2 regions of the Peribacillus sp. ACCC06369 genome follow, and region 1 is predicted to be linked to the other one. Evidence: riboswitches for the same ligand, from Rfam matches in the RefSeq annotation. Region 1 holds a riboswitch; the other holds the start of a gene.

The links. A riboswitch is a leader RNA that binds a small molecule or an ion and turns the genes downstream of it on or off. The one in region 1 is predicted to bind cyclic di-GMP.
Region 2: another riboswitch for cyclic di-GMP. It lies ahead of sinI (DNA-binding anti-repressor SinI); the one in region 1 lies ahead of sinI (DNA-binding anti-repressor SinI).

What each region holds. Positions count from the first base shown of each region.
Region 1 is NZ_JAUCEN010000002.1:3,675,714-3,679,224, reverse strand. It holds partial or broken gene QUF78_RS18785 (ATP-binding cassette domain-containing protein) at 663-998, shown strand; cyclic di-GMP riboswitch class I at 1,428-1,511, shown strand; gene sinI (DNA-binding anti-repressor SinI) at 1,529-1,633, shown strand; gene QUF78_RS18775 (YwzD family small protein) at 2,573-2,704, shown strand; gene QUF78_RS18770 (hypothetical protein) at 3,005-3,253, shown strand.
Region 2 is NZ_JAUCEN010000002.1:5,136,700-5,140,210, reverse strand. It holds gene hpf (ribosome hibernation-promoting factor, HPF/YfiA family) at 21-578, shown strand; cyclic di-GMP riboswitch class I at 1,266-1,351, shown strand; gene sinI (DNA-binding anti-repressor SinI) at 1,383-1,523, shown strand; gene QUF78_RS26120 (helix-turn-helix domain-containing protein) at 1,661-1,984, opposite strand; gene secA (preprotein translocase subunit SecA) at 2,407-3,511, shown strand, end outside.

The sequences.
Region 1 (3,511 bases):
ACAGGTAGGGATATTTGCTTTGCATTATTGAATTGATATCTTGGTATAAAAGACTTTTGGGTATAATGGAATATATTGAATTAATGTATTTTGTATGATTTATAGTAAACTATATAGTAAAGAACTGATATTAATTTATAAAATCTAGCTCAGTATAAAAATAGTGAATAATACAGTTAATATTTTTGCCGTTTGGTCGATACTTTAATATGAAGATCAAGCAAAGGGACTTCGCTGAAAGCGTTGTCAGATAGCTGCCATCAAAATATAAGGAGAATATTTGATGACAAAAAACAAATTTATTACGTTCGAGGAAGCTTATGAAAAGAAAGAAAGAAGTAAGAAAATTTTTATTGGGTCTTATATTACTATTATTTTAATTTTGATTTCTTTATTGACTTTTTTTCTTGGTAAATCATAACGGATGTAAAATAGGGCTGAGAAATCAGTCCTTTTTTTGTGTTAAGAAGGTGAATGAGGAAGTATGCAGGAAGCTCTCCTTTTGTCTAAATGGGTAGTCAAAGGAGCTAAGAGTCCTAAGACTACAAAAGAGAAGATCTTTATTTTCAGAAGTTCTTGTTGTGGGACTACTGTGGGGAACGCTTTTAAGCTTTCCGTTGTGGTTGTTATTTCTCGGTTAGATCAGTTTTATAAGATAAGAAATTATCGGAGATCGAGGTGTCCGACTATCGGGAGGAGAAAGGCAGCGTCTGGTACTAGACAGAGCGATTTTACGCAAACCGGCCATCCTGGTTTTGGATGAAGCAACAAGTGCTTTGGATACGGAGAACGAAGCGAAGATTCAATCCGCTATTGAAAGATTAAAAGGAAAAATGATCGTCATAGCTCATCGATTATCGACGATTCGCAATGCCGATCAAGTGTTGGTCATGGAACAGGGAGAAATCATTCAGGTCGGTGAATATAACCAGTTGGCGAATGAAAAAAAAGGGATGTTTAGCAATTTATTAGGTATCCAAAGGGAATCAAGTGTGTAAATATTTACTAGAGTTCACGAACAGTCAGGTTACAGGCATATTATGGTTTGTAATGCTGGCTTTATTCTTAGTGGAAATAAATTAAAACTGAATCACTTCGCCCACTTAATTCAAAATATTATTTTTTTAGAATAGTAAATTCGAGCAAATTATAGTTATTATAAATCTATTTTTAATAAAAGAGTTGTAAAGAAAGTGCATTATACCAGTGTTTTTACATTGTGATGTCACTTTGTGATGAAAGATGTTGAAAAATGGCAGAAAAAAACGAATAATATTAAGTGCTATTATTACGTTTTTAAGTATAATTAATATTAATATAGTTTTAATTAAGGGTAAATTCTTTGAGGGCATGATGCTTTATTTAGCACCAAGGAATCATGGATTCAAGAGATTTATTAATCTTGGTTAATAATTAATGTGAAATATTCTTGAGAAGGGCAAACCTATTGAAAAGTAGGGACGCAAAATTACAGGTCTAAGGCTAAATGCTAAGACGGCTGTGTTACCACAAGTTGGGTGGATTTATCATGGAAGCTAACAATGAACGGGAAGAATGGGTTTATCTAATTTTAGAGGCTGAAAATTTAGGATTATCTATTGAAGAAGTGCGGGATTTCATAAAAGGAAAATGAACTGGAAAAAGCAAATCAGGGGATAAAAATTACGTTAGGGAAGGCTGTTATTCAGTCTTCTTTTTTTATTTTCAATATCGGGAAAATTACCGTAAAAGGTATCTAGAATAAAGAACATGGGGACAATTATAAAAATGCAACCTAATTGAGAGGGATTTTTATTATGGATGGACTTAATGCTTTTATAAAAGGATTAATGTGGAGAACTTTATTCAGTGTACCATTATGGTTGTCATTTTTCGGTGGATAAAAATAATAATGAATTTTATAAAGTAAGCGCTTAATAAATTCAGATTATTTAAATGGCTAGGCAGGATTTACCATAATGGTCATTGAATTTACTAAATGTACATAATGTGTTTTCAAGTTGACTTAACCTTATACAGATTTAAGAAATATAGCCTATAAAAAAATAGTTAATATTACCTAAATATCATTGGTTATGTGCCGATACTACACTATAAAGATCAAGCTAAGGGACTTCGCGGTAGGCGATGTCAGATAGCTGCTATCAAAGTAAAAGGAGATATTTGATGAAAAAAATCAAATTCATTACGTTCGAGGAAGTTTATGAAAAGAAACAGAGAAGCAAGAAAATTTTTATTGGGACTTATATTACCATTACGTTAGTTTTAATTTCATTAATGACTTATTTTATGGGACGATCATAATTCGGGGTATCGAAGGGGCTGAGGAATCGGTCCTTTTTTTGTTTTCTTTTATCCACACATATTGACTAGTAGTATTCCTTCCCACTCTGATTATTAAGGGAATGTTAATTTTTAGTTACTTTTCTGATAATATAGTAGATTCCGCTTGCCAATCCCTACTATATATGTGATTATCAAATAAATGAGCTATATTCCTTATTTTTGAAAAAAGGATTAGGACAACAGTATGAAATGGTGGCTCAATTATATATTGGAGTGGAAATTTCTAATGGATTTTTTTGATATTTTAAAAGACACTTTTGCCAAGGGTGAGTCTGGACAAGATGTTACTGTAAATGAACTTGTGGAGGAGCTTAAGGAGAAATTAAGCGGGATCATTGAAGAACCTAATAGTATATGATTGGTAGATCTTCATCTTTATGGCAGGATGTCATGCTGGACACGTTTGGCGGTTTGCTAGGGATCTTCTGTTTTCTTTTCTTTTATCGGAGAAGGCGTCATAGAATCTAGAAATCTTTTTCGGTACATATACGTAAGGAGCATGTCTACCAACATGCTTCTTTTTTGTCGTTATCCTTATATATAAATGAATGATAACCTGTGAGGGCGATGAGGTGAGGAGACAAGGTAAGATTCCTATAGGAGTATCGGCGAGCTTGTATCATTTTTTTGGAAGTCCGGGGATTTGTTAAGCTTTGAAGTGAAGTTTCGGTTTTCCGAACCTGCAGATCTAAAATCGGTCCAGCGCCAGCATATGGAAGTGCAGACCTTTCAGTATGATGTAGGCCAATTTAAGAAAGTGAAGAACTGGAGGCTGGATAAGGATGGGAGGCAGCATAAAACGGCCTATGAAATTCCAGTTACACAGGTCTTCAATTCTCGCTTTGGGATGTTTACATGCCGTGAAAGAATAAGGCGAATGGCGTTTGTTATGGGATCACCAGATTGAATAGATTCCTCTCCTTTTTCAGGCTCAAGTTCGTTTTATTGAAAAGGGAGAGGTGATGCTCTCGTGTAGCAATGATAAGATCTATTTCTCATGAAACATATTTCATTCTTGAACGATCACTGATGGCTTTAAGAATAAACATTTTGTCCTGTGTGCTTAGCATAGCCCAGCTGCCTGCTTTGATTTTCATGTAAATCCGCTCCTTTTGTTTAGGATTATTTATTATAGTTGATGAATGGTGGTTGATGGAATTCCGGG
Region 2 (3,511 bases), 1.5 Mb from region 1:
ATTTAAGGAGGACTCACTTTATGAATTACAACGTACGCGGTGAAAACATTGAGGTAACTCCAGCAATTCGAGAATACGTCGAAAAGAAAATTGGCAAGTTAGAACGATATTTTAACAATACACCAGATGCAAATGTGTTAGTGAATTTGAAAGTGAACAATAATACATCAAAGGTCGAAGTGACGATTCCTATGCAGAATTTGGTTCTTCGCGCTGAAGAGGAAAATGCGGATATGTATGCTGCCATTGACTTGATCAATGATAAGCTTGAACGCCAAATTCGTAAACATAAAACGAAGGTCAATCGTAAATACCGGAACAACATATCAACGACGCCCGAGGCATTCGCCTTCAATACGGAAGTTGACGAAGTGGTGGATGAATTCGAAGACGATAACGATATTGAAGTGGTCCGCAATAAGCGCTTTGATTTAAAGCCGATGGACAGTGAAGAAGCGATTTTACAAATGAATATGCTTGGTCACAGTTTCTTCGTTTATACGAATGCGGATACCAACACAACGAACGTGGTGTACCGTCGTAAAGATGGACGCTACGGATTAATTGAACCTAGTTAATTATGAATCTAAGATCAAAAGCACAGCCTCTGGGTTGTGCTTTTTTAATGCATTTTGGTAGATTACCAACATATTCGTTGGCAGTTGATAACATTTTTTATATTTATATGAATTGGAAAGTATAAAAGTTTTGTTCTTTAAAAAATAGAAAGTAATTTGAGTTTCATTTTAAAGAACGAAATTCGTTCTTTAATGAGATAAAATAATTATTTGTACCTATAAAATCACCACTATCTTTTGGGCTATACTAAATTTGTTAGTTCTTTAAAAAGAACGGTTAGTTTATTATGAAAAACAATTGGCTAAAGGTGCAGAGGGGTTTTTTGTATCGGAAGAATTGCCATACATGCCATAGGGCTTCTTTTAGCAGTGCGGAATATGGAAAGTGGCTTTGTCCGACCTGCGGCAAGGACTTAACTGTGCAAAAAGCACGGACGCACTTACAATAGAGAGAATTGATACGCCCCATCGATTGATTAAGAAGAGAAATATTTACTATTATATAAAAAAGCGAAATTGACTATTGCATATGATAAAAAATGAATTGGGTTTTTAATTTTCATAATATTGTAATATTTTGTCGGATGAAAGTTTTTGCATTTTGGTAGATTACCGACATAAAATAGCAATATATGGAGTGGGTATCCGTTATAATATGATTATAAGTAATGTATTTGGTAATAAGTACCACGGCAAAGGCAAACTTATTGAAAGATGAGGGCGCAAAGGCACAGGTCTAAGGTCCTTAAGACTATGATGGCTGGTCTGCCTGAAATACAAAGAGTATTTTAGGAGGTAGAAGAGGTGGCTAATGTGGAAATGGATCCAGAATGGGTGAAGTTGATTTCAGAAGCAAGGAGCTTGGGTTTCAAAAAAGAGGAAATTATAGCTTTTTTTGAACGGAAAAGCCTTGAGGTTACATTAGAGGAAAACGATGGAAGATAAGTACCTAAAAGATGAGAACATCCCTATAAACAGTGATTCAACCCATTAGCTGTTTATAGGGTTTATTCTTCCATTCTAGCGAGTCTTGCTTATTCAAGCTGTATTCTTCAGGATTATGTAGGTAGACTAGTACACTTCTATTCTTCTTTATCTTTTCTCCATTTATTAAACTCGATGAATTCCCTGAATTGTTGTTTTGAAACACCGGAATTCATAGCCTCTTCAACAATTTTCATCCAATCAGTGTCCAAGATTTCCTTATTCGGTGCATCGTAAAGTAGGGCATCGACAGGAATGTTGAGTACGGTGGAGATTTTTTCAAGAAATTGAATGGAAGGATTCGTTTGTAAGTTCCGCTCGAGGGAACTTAAGTAAGACTTTGCCACGCCTGCTTTATCGGCGAGTTCGGTCATCGACATTTTCTTTTCTTCTCGCAGTTTTTTTACACGTTCACCAATCATCAATACCACCTCGAAACATGTTCTATTTATCTTCTGCTAATAAGTTTCAGTAGCCCACCTTATCATTCAAAACATGAAGCCTGTATGGTTGGATTACCTTGACATGCTATCGCTAGGGATGACACAGCATCTAGTGATGGAAGGTTATGGGAAATTCTCTTTTGCATTTGGAAATAGAGGGGAGTCTGCTATATATTTTATATACTTCCTTCTATTTTAACAGTTTTACTCCTCATTTATCCATTGTTTTTCACAAGAATTGAATTCGGGTCGATAGGAACGGTAGTGACATGAAGTTGTACCTCTAGGATAGAAGTGGTAAAATTAAGCGTGGATTAGTCATAATAGAAGGTGTGTTTCTTCTTAATTTATATGAATTTTGTCATTGAACGATCATTACCATAATAGAGGAGCGTTATTGAATGCTTAATATATTAAATAAAGTTTTTGATCCGAATAAGCGAGAAATCAAACGTTTGGAAAAAATCGCTGATCAGGTCGAAGCGCTGGCCGATGAGACGGCTGCGTTATCGGATGAACAGTTGCGTGCCAAAACTGGTGAGTTTAAAGAGCGTTATCAAAATGGGGAAACCGTGGATGATTTGCTCGTTGAGGCTTTTGCGGTTGCGCGTGAAGGGGCAAAACGTGCTTTAGGGTTATATCCTTACCGTGTTCAAATCATGGGTGGGGCATCCCTTCATGACGGAAATATCTCCGAGATGAAAACAGGGGAAGGTAAAACATTAACATCCACCATGCCGGTTTATTTAAACGCGCTTACTGGTAAAGGTGTACATGTCGTTACTGTCAATGAATACTTGGCACACCGTGATGCCACCGAAATGGGGATATTGTATGATTTCCTTGGTTTGACCGTCGGATTGAATTTGAACAGTCATTCTAAAGAAGAAAAACAAGAGGCGTACAATGCCGACATTACGTATAGCACGAATAATGAGTTAGGTTTTGATTACCTGCGTGACAATATGGTGTTATATAAAGAGCAAATGGTACAGCGTCCACTGCACTTTGCTGTCATTGATGAAGTCGATTCGATTTTGATCGATGAAGCGAGAACGCCTTTGATCATTTCCGGTTCCGCACAAAAATCGGCCCAGCTTTATATCCAAGCCAATGCGTTTGTGAGAACGTTACAAAAAGATACGGACTACACGTATGATGAAAAGACAAAAGGCGTTCAGCTGACCGAAGATGGGATGAACCGAGCTGAAAAAGCGTTTAATATCGATAATTTGTTCGATATTAGTCACGTTACATTGAATCATCATATCAATCAGGCGTTGAAGGCGCATGTTTCCATGCATTTGGATGTGGATTATGTAGTCCAGGATGGCGAGATTGTCATCGTTGACCAATTCACTGGCCGTTTGATGAAGGGCCGCCGTTATAGTGAAGGTCTCCACCAGGCGATCGAAGCGAAAGAAGGCCTTGAGATTCAAAATGAAAGCATGACTCTTGCGACGATTACATTCCAGAACTATTTCAGGATGTACGAAAAGCTTTCCG